DNA from 4 places in the Micromonospora sp. NPDC049204 genome. Region 2 is predicted to be linked to each of the others. Evidence: riboswitches for the same ligand, from Rfam matches in the RefSeq annotation. Region 2 holds a riboswitch; each other region holds the start of a gene.
What was found. Region 2 has a riboswitch for cyclic di-AMP ahead of AB0A90_RS12785 (C39 family peptidase). Riboswitches for the same ligand answer to the same signal wherever they lie in the genome.
Positions count from the first base shown of each region.

Region 1 (5,072 bases), on a different contig from region 2:
GCGAGGACACTGAACCGCGCGGCGCGCTGACACGTATCCCGCACCGGATCGTTGGGAGTCTCGACTTGGGTTCCGACCACGCCCGTCCCACTCCGTCCGCCCCACCCCGGGTGCGACGGATCCTCGTCATGACCGTGGTGCCCCTCTTCGTCGCCACCGTGGTCGCCGCGGCGCTGCTCTGGCCGCGCGGAGGAGCACCGCAGACCGACGGCGGAGCGGACGTGCCGCGCTACGCCGGCACGGTGACGCGGGTGGTGACCGAGCCGTGCCCGCCGCTGCCGGAGAGCCCCGAGGGCACACCCAGAGTCGGCACCGGGCCGTGCGGCACTGTCGACGTCCGCGTGGACGAGGGGCCCGCCGCCGGCCAGCAGGTGCAGACACCGGTGCCCGACGGGCCGGGCGCGCCACGTGTCGACGTCGGCGACGAGATCATCCTGGTCGAGTTGACCGATCCGACCGATCCCACGGTCAGCAACTGGAACATCGCCGAGCATCAGCGCGGCACCCCGCTGGTGTGGCTGGCGGTGGTCTTCGCCGCCGCGATCGTCGCGTTCGGCCGGTGGCGGGGGTTGGCCGCGCTCGCCGGGTTGGCGGCCAGCTTCGCCATCCTGCTCACCTTCGTGCTGCCGGGCATCGGCGCCGGCCGGTCACCGCTGCTGGTGGCGGTGGTCGGTGCCGCCCTGATCATGTTCGTGGTGCTCTATCTGACCCACGGCGTCACCGCGCAGACCTCGGTCGCGGTGCTCGGCACCCTGGGCAGCCTGGTGCTGACCGGCGCGCTCGCCACCGTCGCCACCGCGGCGACCCACCTCACCGGCTTCGGCAGTGAGGACGCCACGACACTGTCGATGTTCCAGGGTGACGTGGACCTGCACGGCCTGCTGCTCGCCGGGATCATCATCGGTTCGCTCGGGGTGCTCGACGACGTGACGGTCACCCAGGCGGCCACCGTCACCGAGCTGTCGAACGCCAATCCCGGGCTGACCCGCTTGCAGCTGTACCGCGCGGCGACCCGCGTCGGCCGGGCGCACATCGCCTCCACTGTCAACACCATCGTGCTGGCGTACGCGGGCGCGTCGCTGCCCCTGCTGCTCCTGCTCACCGCCGACGCGCGGCCGATCGGGCAGTTGCTCACCAGCGAGTTCCTCGCGCAGGAGATCGTCCGTAGCGCGGTCGCCACCCTCGGGCTGATCGCCGCCGTGCCACTGACCACCGGGCTGGCCGCGATCGTGACCGCCGCCGGGCGCACCGAGACCACGCCGCCCGCCGAGGTCGCTCGGCCGCGCCCCCAGGCCGACCGGGCGGAGGCGCTGGCCGCCCTCAGCTCACCGCGCACCTCTCGACCCGACGAGCCGGACCAGACGCGGACCCCGCCCCCATCCACCGCCACCGACGGGTGGCCGGAGTCGAACAGGAGCACGGATACGGCATGGTGACACTCCTCAGCGTGACCAGATCGGGCCTCCCCCCTGAGAACCGCGTCACTGGTCACCCAACGCTATGGCGAAATGACACTTTTGGTCGGCATCCAGGCGTAGCTCACCCAGTCGACTCTCGGGTAACCTCGCTGCCGGTTACCGATGAAGGCGCGAAGCGGCGCCTGCGGTGCCACCGCCCAATCGCCAACCGGCGAGCCGGGGACCCAGGTGTGTGGGGTGAATCCGCGTCAGCGGTAGGGGCCACTTCCGCCCCGAACCCGTCAGCTAACCCGGTCGGCGGTCGACGGAAGGGAACATTGTGACGGCACCCCTACGCCGCTGGCTGACACCCGTGGTGGCCGTGATCGCCGCACTGACCGTGCTCGCCGGCCCCCTCCCGGCCCACGCCGCCCCGACGACCCCCACACCGTCCGGGCACGAGGAGGACGACGAGCCCAAGCTGCTCAACGACGTCATCGAGCAGGTGAACCGCGACTACTCCGCCGCCAAGTCCAAACTGGACAAGTCCAAGAAACGGCAGTTGGAGTTGGCGCTGGAGGTGGACCGGGCCAAGGCCGACCTGGACGCGCTGGCGCCACAGGTCGGGCAGATCGCCTCCCAGTCGTACCGGACCGGTCGGATCGGTGCGCTGGCGATGCTGCTCGAGAGCAACGCCCCGGACACGTTCGTGCAGCGCGCCGCGATGCTCGACGAGATCAACATGGTGAACGAGAACAAGCTCGCCGAGGTCAACGCGGTGAAGGCCCGTGCCGAGCAGGCCAAACTGCTCCTCGACACCGAGGTCCGCGAGCAGCAGAAGCAGACCGCCGTGATGGCCAAGCGCAAGAGCGAGGCCGACAAGGCGCTCGCCCTGGTCGGCGGCAAGGGCTTCACCGGCGGCCTGGTGGACGCCACCTCGCCGGTCGCCAAGATCGGCCCGGGTCGCACCGCCGACGGCGACTGGAAGGCGCAGTCCTGTAGCGAGAAGGACCCCACCACGTCCGGCTGCGTCACGCCGCGCACACTGCACGCGTACAAGGAGGTCAGGCGGGCCGGCTTCACCCGGTTCGTCGGCTGTCACCGCAATGGTGGACCGTACGAGCACCCGAAGGGCCGCGCCTGCGACTGGTCGCTCCAGAAGAGCGGCTTCTCACCCTGGCACAACGAGGACACCCGGACGTACGGCAACAACGTCGCCGCGTTCCTCATCCGCAACGCGGACCGGCTCGGCATCTACTACGTGATCTGGAACCGGCAGATCTGGTTCCCGGCGACCGGCTGGAAGTCGTACAGCGGGCCGTCGAACCACACCGACCACGTGCACATGTCGATGCTCTGACCCGCAGCATCCTTCGTCGAGGGCCGTTCCGCGTCGCGCGGGGCGGCCCTCGACGCGTCAGGCGGCCGCGACCGGTTCGGCTGACGCGGTCGGCACGCCGAGCGCCGCGAAGCCGGCCGGCACGGCGGCCACCGGGCGCACCACCCCGGCGGCGAGCCGGTACGACACACCCACCACCGCGCACCGCCCCTGCGCCACCTCGGCGGCCAGCACGGGCGACTGCCCGAGCAGCGCCTCGACGGTCTGCGCGATGTGGATGTCGACGATCCCGTCGATGTCGTCCACGCCCTCGGTCTCGGCCCGGCGCAGGCTGGGCAGCACGGCATCGACGACCGCGCCCAGGTGCCCGGGGGGCTGGGTGCCGGTCGCGACGGTCTCCCGCGCCGCCTGCACCGCCCCGCACGAGTCGTGGCCGAGCACCACCACCAGCGGGGTGCCGAGGACGGTCACCGCGTACTCCACGCTGCCGAGGACCTCCGGACCGGCCGTGTGCCCGGCCGTGCGGACCACGAACAGGTCACCCAGCCCCCGGTCGAAGATGATCTCGGCGGCCAGCCGGGAGTCGGAGCAGCCGACGATCACCGCGAACGGATGCTGCCCGTCGGCCACGGCGGACCGGCGCCCGGCGTCCTGGTTGGGGTGGCGCGGGACCCCGCTGACGAAGCGCTGGTTGCCGGCGGTCAGCTCGGCGTACGCCCGGGCCGGCTCGGTGGGTGCGGACGCCTGGTCGGCGATCCGCTGCGAACCCGGCTGGCCGCCGGGAGTTCCAGGACGACTCATCCCCGCACCTCGTCTTCATGCGTCTGACCTGGTCAGAGGGCTTATCAGCGGGCCGGCGGCGGCGCTGGCTCGGGCTCCACCGTCACACGCACCGTAAGATGCGTCAAGGTATGCGTGATTTAGATTTCATACGTTGACACCGGTTCGACCCCTGGGTGCCGCACCGGACGCACGACGGGCGAGACTCCCGGGGGCAGGGCGGACGCCCGGAGAGGCGGTCACACGATGGGGAGCACGGCGACGGGTGCCACCGGCGGCGGGCGGAACTGGACGTTCCTCACCAACCACGGGCACGTGCTGCTGGCCATCGCCCGCGACCCCACCGCCCGGCTACGCGACGTCGCTGCGGAGGTCGGGGTGACCGAACGGGCCGCGCAGGCGATCGTCGCCGACCTGGAGGCGGAGGGTTACCTGCACCGCACCCGCGTCGGACGGCGCAACGAGTACACCCTCAACCCGGCCGGTCGGTTCCGGCACCCCGCCGAGGCCGACCGCCAGGTCGGTGACCTGCTCGCGCTGTTCGCCGAAACGCCCACCACGGAGGTCGCCCCCGAGGTCTGACCCACGCGACACCCACCCTCCACAGTGCACATGGTGGTGGCGGTCACGCCGACCCGGGCCATCGCCGTGCTGCGCCACGGCAGAGCAGGCGTTAGGTTGGTCGGGTGTCGTCCGCAGTGTTGATCCGCCCGGCCCGTTGGGCTGTGCTGCGGTCACTGCGTGAGCTGACCCGACTGGCGATCACCGCGCTGGTGCTCGCGGTCGGCCTGGGCGGCGCCCTCGCCGCGACCCCACCGCCCGCCTCGACGCAGCTACGGCCCAGTGCCGTGAGCAGCCGGGTGGCGAGTGTCCGTCCCGATGCCGCGCCGGCCACCGAGCGGACGGCCCAGCCCGCTGCCGCCCGGCCGGCTGACCCGGCGGGCACCACCGCGCTGACCTCGCCGATCGCGGAGAGCCGGGGTCAGGCCCCGGCCATCGATCCCGGCCGTGGCACCCCCGCGCGACGCGGTCCACCCGTCCGCTGAGCCTGGCCCGGTGATCCCCGGGGGCCTTGCCCGGCCCCGGGTAGTCCGTCGCAGCAGCTGAGTCGCCCCGACGGGATGACCCGTCGCCCGCTGCCGTCGGGCTCCTCCTGCCACCCGTCGATACCCGCCTTCGACCGCGAGGTGCTGATCATGCAAACCGTTCTCTCCGCCGCCCTGCCCGACCTGTCCCGAGCCGCCGTCATCTGGCTGAGCCTGCTCGGGTTCGTCGGCGTCGCCGTCGCCGCTCTGCTGCTACGGCCCGGCCGGCTCCGCCTCGACCCGGGTGCCCGGATCCGCCGCGCGGCCATGCCGAGCCAACTCGAACAGGCGCAGGAGGAACGGGAGCAGAGCCGCTACGCGCAGGAGGTCGCCGTGGCCGCGACGCGGGCGACCACCACCGCGCAGCGCCGCCGAACGGAGTGGGTGGCCGCGCAGGAGGCGGTCGAGGCAGCCTGGCAGACGTACGAGGCGGCCGAGGCGGCCGTCCGGCGACTCGACGCGGCAGCCGCC
Region 1 is NZ_JBEZDC010000013.1:214,427-219,498, reverse strand. It holds gene AB0A90_RS24230 (YibE/F family protein) at 66-1,436, shown strand; cyclic di-AMP (ydaO/yuaA leader) riboswitch at 1,603-1,733, shown strand; gene AB0A90_RS24225 (hypothetical protein) at 1,738-2,757, shown strand; gene AB0A90_RS24220 (carbonic anhydrase) at 2,815-3,537, opposite strand; gene AB0A90_RS24215 (MarR family winged helix-turn-helix transcriptional regulator) at 3,763-4,098, shown strand; gene AB0A90_RS24210 (hypothetical protein) at 4,203-4,562, shown strand; gene AB0A90_RS24205 (hypothetical protein) at 4,713-5,072, shown strand, end outside.
Region 1: it holds a riboswitch for cyclic di-AMP, as region 2 does, so the genes downstream of both, AB0A90_RS24225 (hypothetical protein) here and AB0A90_RS12785 (C39 family peptidase) in region 2, are expected to answer to the same signal.

Region 2 (5,072 bases):
TGATCCTCGCGCTCTGGCCGGCCCAACACCTGGTGCCGGAGGTGAGCCGGTGGTGGTTCACCCAGATCTTCCCGCCGGTCCGGTCGCTGGAGTTCTGGTTGGGCGCGGTGGCGGCCGAGCTGATGCGCCGGGGTCTCTGGCGTGGCCCCGGGCTGACCTGGGCCAGCGTCATCTTCGTGGGCGTCTGGGCAGCGGCCGCGCAGTGGATTCCCGCGGAGTTGTGGACCACGCTGCTCGCGGTCGCGTACCTGTTGGTGATCACCGCCGCCGCGGACGCGGACGTGCGGGACCGGCGGTCGCCGTGGCGGTCGCGGCCGCTGGTCTGGCTCGGTGAGGTCTCCTTCGCCTTCTACCTGGTCCACGTGCTGGTGATGACGAGCGTGCTGCGCTTCACCGGCGACTGGGGGATCGGCTTCGAGGGGTGGCGCGGGCCGGCCGTGGTGCTCGGCTTCCTGCTGGTGACCCTGCTCCTCGCCGCGCTGCTGCATCGCTACGTCGAAACCCCGATGATGCGCCGGCTCGCGCCGCGCCGCCCGGCCCGATCGGCGTCCGTCCCCGGACAACGCACGGCCGGAACCCGGGCCACCGGCGACGTCGCCCCCGACACCGGCGGACCCGACCAGACCGACAGTCGATCAACGTACGCGGACACCCGCTGACACCGTCCACCCTGGTCAGGGGGCTCGGCGCGGCGCGCCTCGACACGCCCGCGGTCGATGCGCCCAGGTCGGCACGACGGTAGCGTGGGGACGTGGCTTCCGGTCGCGCTCACCGTGGCCAGGTGGCCGACGGGGCTCCCCATCGCTCTGCTTCCTCAGCGAGGTGCCGACCATGGAGACCACCGTCTTCTACCAGTTCGTAACCGAGGTACCGCAGGCCGCTGCCATCTGGTCGGCCCTGTTCCTGCTGGCGCTCGGCGTGCTCGCCGTGCTTGTCGCCCGGCCCGAAGAGGACCGGCCCACCGCCGACCCGTCCCCGGCCGTGCCGACCGCGCGTGAGGTGGCGGCGGCCGCGATCGTCGACCGGCGCCGGTACGCCGAGGAGGTGGCCGTCGCGGCGGCCGGCGCGGCCCGGACGGCCCAGCGGCGACGCGATGCCTGGCTGGCCAGTCAGGAGCAGGCCGAACGCGCCTGGGCGCGCTACGACGAGGCGGACACCGCCGCGCGCCGCTTCGCGGGGTCCGGGGCGCTGCCCAGCCCGGCCACGCCCCGCACCCCCGCCGAGTACGCCGCCCGGGAGCGCTACCTGCACCGCGCGGCCACGGCGGCGTACTGGCGGGGCGACCTGAGCATGGCGCAGCTCAGCGACGTGTTCGGGCACCGGCACGGCTGGGATCCCCGGCGGCACCCGGTCGAGCAGGAAGCGCTGCTCAGCCGGTCGATCCGGGACGCGAGACGGGCCGACCACCAGGCCGCCGCCAGCGCGGAGCGGGCCGCCTGGCGGGCTGCGGAACTGGCCGCCGAGTCGGCGCGCACCCTTGCCGAGGAGGCGTGCGCGGCAACGGCCCGGCTGCGGCCGAGTCGGGCACCCGCCCGCCGGCTGGTGCGCGGGGCGGCCCGTCCCGCCGTGGTGGCACGCTGGCGCCCGGCCCGCGCGGGTTGAGCCCGATCTGTTGTGTGAGCCCGGTCACGGAATGTGGAATCGGGCGTCCGGCACGTTCGGCGCGATTGTTCCCGGGATTCTGACCGCAGTTTCGGCGACCTGTCCGGTTGTCGCCCACAGGCGTCACCGTAACCGCTTGTCCCATCGAGTCACATCAGCGGCAGAACGCGCAGAAATTGTCGCGCCGATTCGGGTTTACGCAGGTGAACCTGGCTTGGCATGGTGTGAACGGGCCAGTAGTGTCGTCCCGTCCGGTGCGGTAACCGATCGCAACAGGCGACGCCGCGCCGACCCGCTCAATCGTCATGAACGAACCGGGGACCCATCAGTACGTCCGGGGTGAATCCGCGAGCCACGGCCCGCGGTAGGGCGATCTTCCCGCCCGAATCCGTCAGCTAACCCGGTAGGCGGTGTCGGAAGGAGTTCCATCCTCGTGCAGCACCTCTCCACCCCTCGGCTGTTCCCTCGCCTCCACGGCACAGCGGTGCCCCCGCTCATCCGTCCAGTGACGGTGAGCTGACCCCCCGGGTCATCGCCTCACCGCCCGGCCACGCCGGGCGTTCCCCTGAGCGGTTCACCACCCGCGGACCACCGTCCGCGCGATGGCGCCTGCCCGGATACCGGTCCGGCCCCGGTGTGCCGCTCTCCCCCCGACCGTGGAGGACCCCGTGAAGCACACCATGCAGCGTCAGCTCCGCCGCCTCGCGACCGAGCGCCCGTACCAGATCGTCGCCGCCTCCGCCGCGGCCCTCGTGCTCGCCGCCACCACCGGCACCCTGCTCGCCACCGCCGACGACGCGCCGGCCGGCCAGCGCACCGCGACCACTGTCGCCGAGATGCGCACCGACGTCGCCGCCTCCCGGGGCGAGGTGCGGGACGCGTCTCCGTCGGCGAGCGCCGCGCCGAGCAGCGCCGCCCCGGCCACCAGCGCCGCGGCGCCCGCCGCCAAGGCCAGCAGCAACCCGGACCTGACCCGGAAGCCGGAGCGGCCGAAGCCGCCCGCGACAAAGGTGCTCGACTACGAGTACGAGGCGCAGAACACGTACTACAACTGCGGCCCGGCGGCCACCCGCAACGCGCTCAGCGCCACCGGGATCGACCGGACCCAGGAGGAACTCGGCGCCGAACTGGGCACCACCGAGATGGGCACCAACTCGGCCGAGGACACCACCCGGGTGCTCAACGCCGAGGTGAAGGGCTCCCCGTACCGGACCCGGATGTTCGTCGGCGCGCCCAGCCCGGCGCAGATGGACCGCCTCCAGGCCGACGTCGTCAAGGCCATCACCGACGGCCGCGGCGTGGTCGCCAACGTCGTCGGGGACGCCACCGACACCGACGGCTCCTGGCACTCCTACGGCGGCGGCCACTACATCGCCGTCGTGGGTTACAAGGACAACGGCCGCACGGTACGTATCGCCGACTCGGCGAACCCGGCCGACCCGTCGTACTGGGTCACCACCATCGACCTGGCCAACTGGATCGCCAGCCGGGGCTACTCCGCCTGACCCGGCACGCTGACCGCCACGGGCGCCGTCCCTCACGAGGGGCCGGCGCCCGTCGCGTCCTCCACGGCGGTACGCCCCCGTCGACGACTCTCGTCCCTGGCCGTGAACCGTGGGAGACTGCGGCCGTGGTGGATGAATCGGGTGGTCACGCCGGTCGACGGCCGGTCCTGCTGCTGTTGCACGGCCTGGGGGCCACCGGTGACGTGTGGTTGCCCTGGGCGCCGTACCTGGAGCAACACTGGCCCGGCCGGTGGCTGGCACCGGACCTCGCGGGCCACGGCTGGGCGTCGCCGCTGCCGTCGTACTCCTTCGCCGGCTTCGCCGAGCGGATCGCGCCGGCCCTCGCCCCCGACGACCGGCTCGTCGTGCTCGGGCACTCGCTGGGTGGCGTGGTGGGCCTCGCGTTGGCCGCGCGCGACGCCGGTATGCCGGTGGACGCGGTGGTCGGCTTGGGGATCAAGGCGCTCTGGTCGCCCGCCGAACTGGAACGGGCCGCCGAACTGGCCGCCCGCCCGGTGAGCTGGTTCGCCAGCCGTACCGAGGCGGCCCGCCGCTACCTGCGCGTCTCCGGGCTGGCCGGCCTGCTCCCGCCGGACCACCCGGTGGTGGACGCCGGCCTCCGTCAGGTCGACGGCCGGTGGCGGCTCGCCATGGATCCGAACGCCTTCGCCGTCGGCGAGCCCGACCTGACCGGACTGCTGACGGCGACCGACGTACCGGTGCTGCTGGCGCGCGGCGAGCACGACCCGATGGTCACCGACGCGCAGCTCAAGGAGTACGGCGTGCCGGTCGCCACGCTGCCCGGTCTCGGGCACAACGCGCACGTGGAGAACCCGGCGGCCGTGCTGGCGCTGCTCGACGCGTACCGCTGAGGGTTTGGGCCGTCAGCCCGGGTCAGGCGAGGGGGGAGAGCTGCGGCGAGCGTTCGGCCGCGGGGTCCTCCGACGCCGTCAGCTCCCGGCGCGCGGCGGTCAGGAACGCCTCGGCGTACGACGTGGCGGGGAAGTCACCCAGGTAACGCCGGCGGGTGGCCCAGCGCTCCGCGGCCAGCGGGTCGGTGTCCAGCAGCGCGGTCAACACCTCGTCCACGTTGGACAGATCGCGGCGCAGCACGTAACCCGACGCGGCCAGCGGGAACCGCTCGGTGAACCGGTCGCCCTCGTCGCCCATGTCGGTGACCGCGTACGGCTTGCTGGAGTAGAGGTAGTCCGAGATCACCCCGGACACGTCGGAGATCAGCGCGTCGGACCGGTTCACGCACTCGGTCAGGCTCAGCTCGCGGGCCGTCGCACCGACGACGTGCTGGCGTCCGCTGCGGGCACGATCGGCGACGAGCATCTCGGTCAGCCGGCCCAACTGCCGTGCCGAGGCCGGGTTCTGCGCCGTGTACGGGTGGGACCGCAGGATCACCGTCGCGCCGCGCTCCAGCAGCCGCCGCAGCAGCCCCTCGGCGACCGGCAGCGAGCAGTAGTCGGCGTCGGCGTGGTGCCCGGTCCAGGTCGGGGTGTAGAGCACGGTCGGCGTCGTCAACCCCCGGGCCGGCTCGGGGCGTACCTCGATCGACTCCACCTGCGGGCGGCCCACCACCACGAACTTGTCCGCCGGGATCCGCACCCCGGCGCGGGCGTACCTGTCGATCGCCGCCGGGCCGGCCACGAAGATCCGGTCGAAGATCCCGGACACCGGGTTGGCGCTCGGCGCCTTGTCGCTGTCGCCGTGGTGCAACTGGACGTGGGTGAGCTGGGTGAAGCGGATGCAGTGGCTGTTCTTCGCGCCGTGGTTGACGTAGAACGCCGCCCGCAGGCTCGGCACCAGCGCCTCGTCCATGGCCCGCAGGGTGGGGCAGTAGACCACCGGCGCGTCGGTGGCCGCGGCGATCGGGGCCAGGAACTCCGGCTCGCGCAGCACGACCAGGAACGGCCGGCCGATTCGCTCCAGGTACGGCAGCCACATGGTGACCTGGTA
Region 2 is NZ_JBEZDC010000005.1:291,866-296,937, reverse strand. It holds gene AB0A90_RS12795 (acyltransferase) at 1-659, shown strand, start outside; gene AB0A90_RS12790 (hypothetical protein) at 832-1,602, shown strand; cyclic di-AMP (ydaO/yuaA leader) riboswitch at 1,886-2,027, shown strand; gene AB0A90_RS12785 (C39 family peptidase) at 2,259-3,107, shown strand; gene AB0A90_RS12780 (alpha/beta fold hydrolase) at 3,233-3,979, shown strand; gene AB0A90_RS12775 (CDP-glycerol glycerophosphotransferase family protein) at 4,002-5,072, opposite strand, start outside.

Region 3 (5,072 bases), on a different contig from region 2:
TCATGATGCCGCCCTCCTGCACGGTTGGGTGATTCCTCACCAACCGACCCTAATGCGACATCTGGCGGCGGGGCATCCCATCGGCCGCGGTTCGCCCTGGCATCGGCGGCCGTCGGGCGTTGCCAGGCAGACATCGGTACGGGACGATCGTGCGACACGCGACGGTGGGAGAAGAGTGCTCAGCAGCGATACCTTCAGCTACACCGTCCAGGCCCGGTGCACGCTGGCCGACGCCGCGGCGATGCTCAGCGACCTGACCCGACAGGGCGAACTGCATCCGCTGATCGTCCAGGTCCGCCAACTGCCGCCCCGACCCGGCGCCCGGGCCAGCTACACGATCAACGACAGGCTGGTGGCCGGCCCACTGCGCTTCCGGACCACGTACCACGCGGACGTGCTGATCAGCGAGCACGACGAGATCGTCACGGTGGCCCGCCAGTGGCCCGCCACCACGGTGCGCAACCACACGCGACTGCGCGCCGAGCCGGAGGGTCTGGTCCGGATCGACGTCGAGATCACCCTGACCGCGCCGACGCCGCTGTTCCGGTACGCGTTCCGCCAGGCGCGGGCCGCTCACCTCGCCCTCGCCGCCCGCCTCGGCCCGGCCCTCGACCGCGCCGGTGACCCACCACCCCCAGCCTGACCCGCCCCCGCCCCCGCCCCCCGCCCCGCCGGCCTGGCCCCTCCACGCCGCCGTCCCGCCTCATGATCGTGCTCGATCCAGGATCTAGTGGCCTGCGGGCGTCGGGAGGCCACTACATCCTGGTTTTAGCGCGATCTTGGCGGCGCGATCCCGGCAGCCCGGTCGTGGTGGCGCGGTCACGGGTTGCGGCCGTGGCCTGCCAGGGCGGGTCGGGCGGCGGGACGTCGGCCCCACGGCTTGTACGTGGACAGCACCGTCGCGATGATCATCAAGGTCGTCGACACCGCCGGCGCGATGACCAGGTCCACGCGGTCCCGGGCGGGGAGGGCGGCGCCCACCGCACCGGCGTGCCGCAGATTCGGCGTGAGCAGGAACAACACCAGCCCGACCATCACCGTGGTGAGCACGAGCTTGGCCAGCACCCAGCGATGGCGCCACAGCCCCCACGGGGTGAGTAGCGCGCTGGCGACCCCGATCAGCCAGACCAGGACGCTCAGCGGCGCGAACAGCACCGTGCCGACCAGCGCCGTGACCGGGTAGACCACCGCCGGGTCGGCGCCCCGCTGCACGGCGATGCCGAGGGTGAGGAGCACCAGGTCGGCGCCGAGCCAGCCGAGCGAGGTGACCAGGTGCAGGGTGAGGAGCCCCTTGCGGGCGGTGGGTGGGATCCGACGCATACCGCGATGCTGCCCGCCGACCCGCGCCGGGTCGTCCGACCGCCGACGACATCCGGGGTACGCCCGGCGACGTACCCCGGCCCGGCGACACCATCCTGATCAACACGACAATCGCCGACTCCGGGGTATCCCGTCGTCCGGACACCCCGGAGTCGGCGACTGCGAGTGGATCACCCCCGGACCGGTCCGGGGGAGCCGTCGGGTGGGTCAGTAGACCGACAGGTGTACGTGGTTGGTGTGGTCGGTGGAGGGGGTGCCGCTCGCGCCGCTGTACGACTTCCACCCGCTGCTGGGCAGCCAGATCTGCCGGTACCAGATCACGTACAGCACGGCGAGCCGGTCGGCGTTGCGGATGAAGTACGCGGCCAGGTTGTTGCCGTACGTCTTGTCGCCGCCGGTGGCGTTGCCGCCGAAGCCGCTCGCCTGGGCGGCGAAGTCGCAGGCCCGGCCCTTGGGATGTTCACCGGAGCCGCTGGGGCGGTGACAGGAGACGTACCGGGTGAAGCCGGCGGCCTTGGCCTGGTTGAGCGCGTGCAGGGTGCGCGGGGTGATGCAGCCGTTGGCGGGGGTGGGGTCGTTGACGCTGCACGACTCGGATGGCCAGGAGCCGTCGGAGTTGCGGGGTGCCGCCTTCGCGTTGGCGGTGGAGGTGCCCCGGTTGGAGCCGCTGTCGGCGGTGGGCTGCGGCTTGGGGGTGTTGGCCACGGTCAGGGCCCGTTCGGCCTGGTCCTTGCGCTTGGCCATCACCGCGACCTGCTTGCGCTGTTCGGTGATCTCGCCGTTCAGGGCGGTCCGGGTGCGGTTGGCCTGGTCCTTGGTGGCGAGCAGATCGCGCAGCACTCGGTCCTCGTTGGCGGCCACCGCCTCCAGGGCGGCGGCCCGGTCCATGAAGCCCTCCGGGCTGTTGCTGTTGAGTAGCGCCGACACCGCGCCGAGCCGGCCGGTGCGGTACGCCACGCCGGCGATCTGACCGACCTTGCCGTCGCGCTGGGCCAGCTCGACCTCGATGGTCTTCAGTTGGGTGGCGAGTTGCTGCTGCCGCTGCACGGAGGTGTCCAGAGCGCGCTTCGCGTCCAGGTAGCCCTTGCTGGCTGCCTCGAGTTGGGCGCGGAGCGAGGGGGTGCCGCCCTCCTCGTCGGAGTCGGGTGCGGCTGCGGCCCGCAGGCCGGTCGGGGGAGCGGCCGAGGCGGTGCCGGCCGGGATCGCGACGCCGAGGGCGAACATCGCGACGATCAGGGCCGCCAGTCGGGCGGCGGGTGGTCGTGCTGGTGCCACTGCGCATGTCCTTCCGTCAGCCGCCGACCGGGTTAGCTGACGGGTTCGGGACGGAAGATCCCTACCGCTGACGCGGATGCACCCCAGGAACGTGGTTCCCCGGTTCGCCCGGTTGGGCGATTAGGCGGCGGCCGCCACCGGCGCCTGGAGGGCGCCGCCTGGTGGAGGCCGGGACCGAGCCTACCGGTGCGGGTGGGGCGGCTGCAGCCGATGTGACGGACGGTGCGTACGTCGTCACGAGAAAAGTGTCACCACTCGATCGAGCCGCAGGCTCCGGAGGCGGCGCCGGGCTCGATCTGCAACGTCGCGTGTTCGATCCGGAAGTCGTCGTGCAGGGCGGTACGCGCTGCGGTGAGCACCGCGCCGACCTCGGCGCCGGGTGCCATGGTCAGGTGCGCGGAGGCCACGTCCATGCCGGAGGTGAGCGTCCAGACGTGCAGGTCGTGCACCTCGACCACCCCGGGGACCGCGGCCAGCCGGTCGTGCACGGCGGTCACCTGGAGGTGCTCCGGGGCGGCCTGCACCAGGATGCGGACGGCGGCCCGTGCCAGCCGCCAGGTGCGCGGCAGGATGAACACGCCGATGGCGACGGCGACCAGTGGGTCGGCCCACCACCAGTCGGTGACGGAGATGAGGAGCGCCGCGCCGATCACGCCGAGTGAGCCCAGCAGGTCGCCGAGCACCTCCAGGTAGGCGCCCTGGATGTTGATGCTCTCCCGGGCTCCGGCGCGGAGCAGGGCGAAGGCGGCGATGTTGGCGAGCAGGCCGAGCACGGCCACCACGAGCATCGGGCCGGCGACGACCTCGTGCGGGTCGCCGAAGCGGCGGATCGCGGTGATCAACACGTAGATCGCGACGCCGGAGAGCAGAACGGCGTTGGCCAGCGCGGCGAGGACCTCGAGTCGGTAGAGCCCGAAGGTGCGCTGGGGGTCGATGGTGGCCCGGCGGGTCGCGGTGATCGCGGCGAGCGCCATCCCGATGCCGAGCACGTCGGTGAACATGTGTCCGGCGTCGGAGAGCAGGGCGAGTGAACCGGTGTGCAGGGCGGTCACCGCCTCGACCACCATCAGGGCGGCGAGCAGCCCGAATGCCGCCCAGAGTCGACCCCTGTGCTGGTGTGCGGCATTGGCGACCGACCCATGGTGGTGGTCATGACCTGCGCCCACGAGATCCACCTTCCGCCGCCGGTTGGGGCCCGGTCAAATGTATGCTCACATCGCTATGTATGCAAGTGTGGCGTGGACCGCTGGTCCGCCGGGCGAGACGCGCCGGATCAGCCGGTTGGATCGATGGTGGTGAGCCGTTGCGTGGCCCGGGAGAGCGCCACGTACAGGGTGCGTACCCCCGCACCCGGATCCGCCCGGATCTCGCTCGGGGCGACGAGCACGACCCCGTCGTACTCCATGCCCTTGGCCTCCAGGCTGGTCACCACCTGTAGGCGCGGCGCGTCGAGCGCGTCGAGCCAACCGGCGACCTCGTCGCGGCGGGGGACCGGCGTGATCACCCCGACCGTGCCCTCCACCTCGGCCAGCAGCCCGGCGGCCGCCTTCACGACGGCGGTCTCCAACCCGCTCGCGGGCACCACCAGCTCGACCGGATCGACCCCGGTGGAGCGCACCGCGGTCGGCAGCGGCAGGTCGGGGTAGAGCCGGCGGATCTCCGCCGCCGCCACCGCGAAGATCTCCGACGAGTTGCGGTAGTTGGTGGTGAGCGTGAAATCGTGCCGCTTACGCCGGCCCAGCGCCTGGTCCCGGGCCCGGGTCAGCTCCTCCGGATCGCCGGTCCACGCGGTCTGCGCGGGGTCACCCACCACCGTCCAGGAGGCCAGGCTGCCGCGCCGTCCGACCATCCGCCACTGCATCGGCGAGACGTCCTGTGCCTCGTCCACCACCACGTGCGCGTAGTCCCGGTAGTCCTCCGGACGCTCCCGGGCCGCCGCCCGGGCCGCCCGCTGCCGCTCGCTCGCGGTGGTCAGCTCGCGTACGCCGCCAGCGAGCTGGAACGGGTCGCGGCGGGCCTTGGCCGGCTGCGCCGGCTTGCCGAGCAGGGCGTCCAACTCGTCGAGCAGCGCGATGTCGGCGATCGTCAGCCCATCGGATTCCAGGCTCCGGTACGCGGCGCCGAGCAGCCGGATCTCCGCGGAGGAGAGGATCCCGCCCGCGTACCGGCGCAGCCGCTCCGGCCGGGCCAGCCAGCCGAGCACGTGCCGGGGGTGCAGCCGGGGCCACCACGCCTTGAGAAACTCGCGGAACTCGGCCCGGTCGGCGATCTCCGCCTCGAAGGTCCGCTGGTCCGGCAGGCGAACGCCCACCTCGCGGGCCTGCGCCCAGAGCGCGGCGAACACCCCGTCGAAGCCGGCCCGGCGCACCTCGTTGCGACGGGCGCCGCGGTGCAGCGCGCGGTCCCGGATCCGGTCCAGCGCGGCCCGGTCCAGCCGCAGCAGCGTGCCCCGGTAGAGCAGCCGCAGCTCACCCGGG
Region 3 is NZ_JBEZDC010000004.1:273,080-278,151, forward strand. It holds gene AB0A90_RS10435 (SRPBCC family protein) at 176-643, shown strand; gene AB0A90_RS10440 (hypothetical protein) at 820-1,320, opposite strand; gene AB0A90_RS10445 (hypothetical protein) at 1,528-2,544, opposite strand; cyclic di-AMP (ydaO/yuaA leader) riboswitch at 2,601-2,732, opposite strand; gene AB0A90_RS10450 (cation diffusion facilitator family transporter) at 2,844-3,761, opposite strand; gene AB0A90_RS10455 (AAA family ATPase) at 3,869-5,072, opposite strand, start outside.
Region 3: it holds a riboswitch for cyclic di-AMP, as region 2 does, so the genes downstream of both, AB0A90_RS10445 (hypothetical protein) here and AB0A90_RS12785 (C39 family peptidase) in region 2, are expected to answer to the same signal.

Region 4 (5,072 bases), on a different contig from region 2:
GGGTTGATCCACTCGGGTGTCTTGGAAGTCGGGGTATCCGAGCTGCGGGACACCGCGACATCACCGAAACCGAGTTGGTCATGCCGGGCGACCGCCGGCCGGACGCGGGGCGGACAGCCGAATGCCGGCTCCGTCAGCACGGAGCCGGCACCGGCTGTCGCTGGGCCGTGGTCTAGGCGGCCGTGCACTGGACGTCACGGCTACGGCGGGTCGGGCGGGTCTGCGGCACGCTGAGCGGCGCGGGCGCCATCGCCGATGGCGCCCGCGGGTCGAGCCAGACCCGAACGGCCGGCCGGCCCGGCGCGAGGCCTGGGACGCCGGTGATGTGCTGCTCGCGGCGGGTCAGCATCGCCACGTCGATGGTGAACTCGAACAGCTGCCAGTCGACCTGCGGCTCGGCGCGGGCGCCCTGCGCCAACCGGGCGACTCGCGCCGGATCGGTCACCGGGCGGGCATGACCCGCCACGTACGCCTCGTCGTCGCTCTCCTCCGGCGGGAACGAGTGCAGCGCGTAGCGGCCGTCGCGTTCGAGGTCACGGCGCTTCGGGGAGTCGATGATGAAGCAGAACAGACCCTCGTCGGTGATGACCGGGGAGACCGGATGGACCCGGGGCCCGCCGTCGGCACGGACCGTGGCCAGATAGCCGAAGCCCGGCCCGTACTGCTGGAGGAGAACGCGGATCCCGTCGGCGAGTCGGGGCTCGTCGGCGGCGAATTCGGACCAGGAAGCCATGTGGGCATTCTATCGAACAAATGTACGAGCGGCGACCTCGACGCGCTGGTCACCGGCACCGAATTCGGGGGTTTTGAGGCCCGCGGCTAAGGTGGTCCGATGCTGCTCTCCGACCGCGACCTGGTCTCCGAGATCAAGGCCGGCACGCTGGGCCTGGAGCCGTTCGAGCCCACCCTGGTCCAACCTTCCAGCATCGACGTACGGCTGGACCGGCTTTTCCGGGTCTTCAACAACCACCTCTACACCCACATCGACCCGGCGATGCAGCAGGACGACCTGACGTCGGCGGTCGAGGTGCCCGACGGGGAGCCGTTCGTGCTGCACCCCGGGGAGTTCGTGCTCGCCTCGACGCTTGAGGTCATCTCGCTGGGCGACCAGCTCGCCGGCCGGCTGGAGGGCAAGAGTTCACTGGGGCGGCTCGGGCTGCTGACGCACTCCACCGCCGGCTTCATCGACCCCGGCTTCTCCGGTCACGTCACGCTCGAACTCTCGAACGTGGCGAACCTGCCCATCACTCTCTGGCCGGGCATGAAGATCGGGCAGCTCTGCATCTTCCGGCTCTCCTCGCCGGCCGAGCACCCGTACGGCTCGGCGGTCTACGGCTCGCGCTACCAGGGGCAGCGGGGGCCGACGCCCAGCCGCGCCTGGCAGCACTGGCGCACCTGGCCCACCCGCTGACCCCGTGAACGACGAGGGCCCGCCGCGACGAGTCGCGGCGGGCCCTTCGGTCAGTACCCCTGATCAGCCTGGACGGCCGTAGCTGTGGATCGGGCCGTCGTCGACCTTCTTCATCTTGACCGGTTGACCGGCCTGCGAGGCGTGCACCACCCAGCCGCCACCGACGTACATGCCGACGTGGTGGATGTCGCTGTAGTAGAAGACCAGGTCGCCGGGGCGCAGGTCGGCCTTGCTGACGTTCTTGGTGACGCGGCTCTGCGCGGCGGCGTTGTGCGGCAGGGACACCCCGGCCTTCGCCCAGGCGGCCAGCATCAGCCCGGAGCAGTCGTACGAGTTCGGACCCTCGGCACCCCAGACGTAGGGCTTGCCGATCTGCGCGCAGGCGAACTTGACCGCCGTGCCCGCGGCGCCGCCGGGATAGCTGCCGGGGCAGGGAGCTGGGCGCAACGGACCGCCGCCACCGCTGCCGTACACCTTGAGGCGCAGCTTCTGCAGCTTGTCGATCTCCTCGTTGATCTGCTTCTTCTTCGCCGCCAACTGAGCCTCGGTACGGGTCAGCTGGGTCACCATCTCGTCGAGTGGCGCCTTCTGCCTGGCCAGCTCGTCGCGCAGGTCGGCCACCTCGCGGACGTCCTGCTGCTGGTTGTGCGCGAAGCGGTCGAGCATTTCGAGCTGGCCGACCACCTCGCTGGGTGACTGGCTGCCCAGCACCGCGTTGACGGTCAGCACGTTCTCGCCCTTGTAGGCGCGTACGGCCAGGGCACTGACCTTGTCCATGGCGGCGTCGACCTGACGCTCCAGCGGGGCGATCCGGGCGGCCAGCGCCTGGGCCTGCCTGCGCTTGTTGGCGAGGTCGATGCGGGTGGCGTTGTGCTGTTCGATGACCGGTTCGAGTTTGTTCCAGTCGGCGTCGATCTGGCGTTCGATCTCGGCGACGGACGGGTCGGCGTGGGCCGCCGTGGCGCTGCCGGTCAGGACGACGGCGACGCCGGCCAGGGCGGCGAGCGCGGTGGTGAAGCGGGACCAGCGTGGGCGCGGCGCGATCGACGGCGGGCCGGCTGCTGCCGACCGCTCGGACGACGGCCGCGGGGCATGGAGTGCCACCGGGGTTCCGTACTCCTTCTTCCTGACCGCCTACCGGGTTAGCTGACGGGTTCGGGCGGGAAGTGGGCGCCCTACCGCAGGGACTGCGGATTCACCCCGGGGGACGTGGGTCCCCGGTTCGTTCGGAAACGACTCGGCGGTGTCGGACCGTTACCGCCCGGGCTGGACGGAGCTGCTATCGGGCCGACGAATGACCAGAGTAGAGACGCTTGTTACCACTCCGCAACCCGTGCGGCCGTGACACTCCGTACCGATCGGAGAGGATCACCGGCCGTAGGTGAAGAATTCTTTCCCAACGAGTCGACACATAGAAAGGTATTGACGCGGACTCCCGGACGGCGCGAGGGTGACCTCACCTTCATCCGTGAAATCTAGGGGGTTCGATGCACCATCCAACCCTGCTCCTCGGCCGGCGTGCGCTGCTCGCCGCCGCCGTGGTCGCCGCCGCGACCGCGGTCCCACCACCCGCAACCGCCGCCGCACCCACGGCCGACCGCCAGCAGCGGTACGCCGCCGCGGCGGCCGAGTACGGCGTACCGACCGACGTGCTGCTCGGCGTCTCCTACCTGGAGTCCCGCTGGGACAGCAACGCCGGCACACCCAGCACCAGTGGCGGCTACGGCCCCATGCACCTGACCGACGCCCGACACGTGACCGCCCTGCCCGTGGGCGGCCACCACGACACCGGCACCGAGGACCCGCGTGGCGACAACTCCCGCACCGCGCTGGCACCCGCGCCCCGGCCGGCCGAGGACCCGGCGCCACCCGCCGCCGCCTTGCAGACCGTGGATGCCGCCGCCGCGCTGACCGGCGCGACCCCCGACGCGCTGCGCACCGACGCCGACGTCAACATCCGGGGCGGGGCCGCGCTGCTGGCCTCGTACCAGCGGGAGTTGGGCGCGCCGGTCGGTGCCGGCACCGACCCGGCCAGCTGGTACGGCGCGGTGGCCCGCTACGCCGGCGCGGACAGCGCCGACGCCGCGGCGGCCTTCGCCGACGAGGTCTTCACCACCATCGGCAGCGGCGAGTCGCGGGTGACCGACGACGGCCAGCGGATCACGCTGCCGGCCCGGACGATCCGGCCGCAGCGATCGTGGCTGGACCGGCTGGGTCTGCGTCGGCTCGCCCGCCCGGACGGGCTGGAATGCCCCCGGACCATCTCCTGCGAGTGGATCCCGGCGCCCTACGCGGCGTTCGGCGACGGGGACTACGGCAACCACGACCTGTCCGACCGGCCCGCCCGGCAGAAGATCGAGTACATCGTCATCCACGACACCGAGGGAAGCTGGGCCACCACCCTGCGACTCGTCCAAGACCCGACCTACGTGAGCTGGCACTACACGCTGCGCTCGGTGGACGGGCACATCGCCCAGCACGTCAAGACCAAGGATGTCGCCTGGCACGCCGGCAACTGGTACGTCAACGCCAAGGCGGTCGGGCTGGAGCACGAGGGCTTCGCGGCGCAGGGCACCTGGTACACCGAGGCGATGTACCGGACCTCGGCGAAGTTGGTCCGACACCTCGCGCTGCGGCTGGGCGTCCCGCTGGACCGCCAGCACATCATCGGCCACGACAACGTGCCCGGCACCATCGCCGCGAACGTCCGTGGAATGCACTGGGACACCGGCCCGTACTGGGACTGGAACCACTACTTCGAGCTGCTGCACGCGCCCCGGTTGGACACCGGCACCCCCGCCACCGGTCTGGTCCGGATCGACCCGGACTTCGCCACCAACCAGCCGGCGTTCGTCGGCTGCGTCACCGCCGGCGTGCCGTGCGCGCCACGCGGCTCCTCGGCGGTGGTGCTGCGCTCCGCGCCGGCCGCGGACGCGCCACTGGTGAACGACGTCGCGCTCCGCCCCGACGGCACCCCGAACACCATGGAGGTGTCGGATCACGGCGCCCGCGCCTCCGCCGGCCAGACGTACGCGCTGGCCGGCCGGCAGGGCGACTGGACGGCGATCTGGTATCTCGGGCAACGCGCCTGGTTCCACAACCCGGCGTCCGCGCCCACCGCCAGCTGGACGGTCGGCCTGGTGGCCACTCCGAAGCCCGGCCGGACCACCATCCCGGTGTACGGACGGGCCTACCCGGAACAGGCGGCCTACCCGGCCGGCGTGCCCTACCAGACGATCTCGCCACTGCAGTACACCCTTGCCGCCGGGCAGCGGTACGCCGTCGGCGCGGTGCTGCCGGGCGAGTACTACCGGGCCAGCACTGTCGACGGCTCCTCGCCCGGTGACTGGACGGTGATCCGCGGCAAGAACAGGTACGCGCAGATCCAGTTCGGCCACCGCATCATGTACGTCGACCTGGCCGACGTGCAGCTCCTGCCGTCCCCGGTGGGCGCACCCCGCTGACAACGACGACGGCCCCCGGTCGGTGACCGGGGGCCGTCGTGTCGCACGGGGTGGATCAGCCAGGTCTGCGGAACCCGGCGACGGGCATCGTGTTGATGCTGGACACCTGCACCGGTTTACCGGCTCGTGGTGCGTGCACCATCTGGTTGTTACCCAGATACAGCCCGACATGACTCAGGCCCGAGTAGAAGAAGACC
Region 4 is NZ_JBEZDC010000003.1:321,553-326,624, reverse strand. It holds gene AB0A90_RS07565 (pyridoxamine 5'-phosphate oxidase family protein) at 173-733, opposite strand; gene dcd (dCTP deaminase) at 833-1,411, shown strand; gene AB0A90_RS07555 (NlpC/P60 family protein) at 1,475-2,515, opposite strand; cyclic di-AMP (ydaO/yuaA leader) riboswitch at 2,529-2,664, opposite strand; gene AB0A90_RS07550 (N-acetylmuramoyl-L-alanine amidase) at 2,899-4,875, shown strand; gene AB0A90_RS07545 (NlpC/P60 family protein) at 4,931-5,072, opposite strand, start outside.
Region 4: it holds a riboswitch for cyclic di-AMP, as region 2 does, so the genes downstream of both, AB0A90_RS07555 (NlpC/P60 family protein) here and AB0A90_RS12785 (C39 family peptidase) in region 2, are expected to answer to the same signal.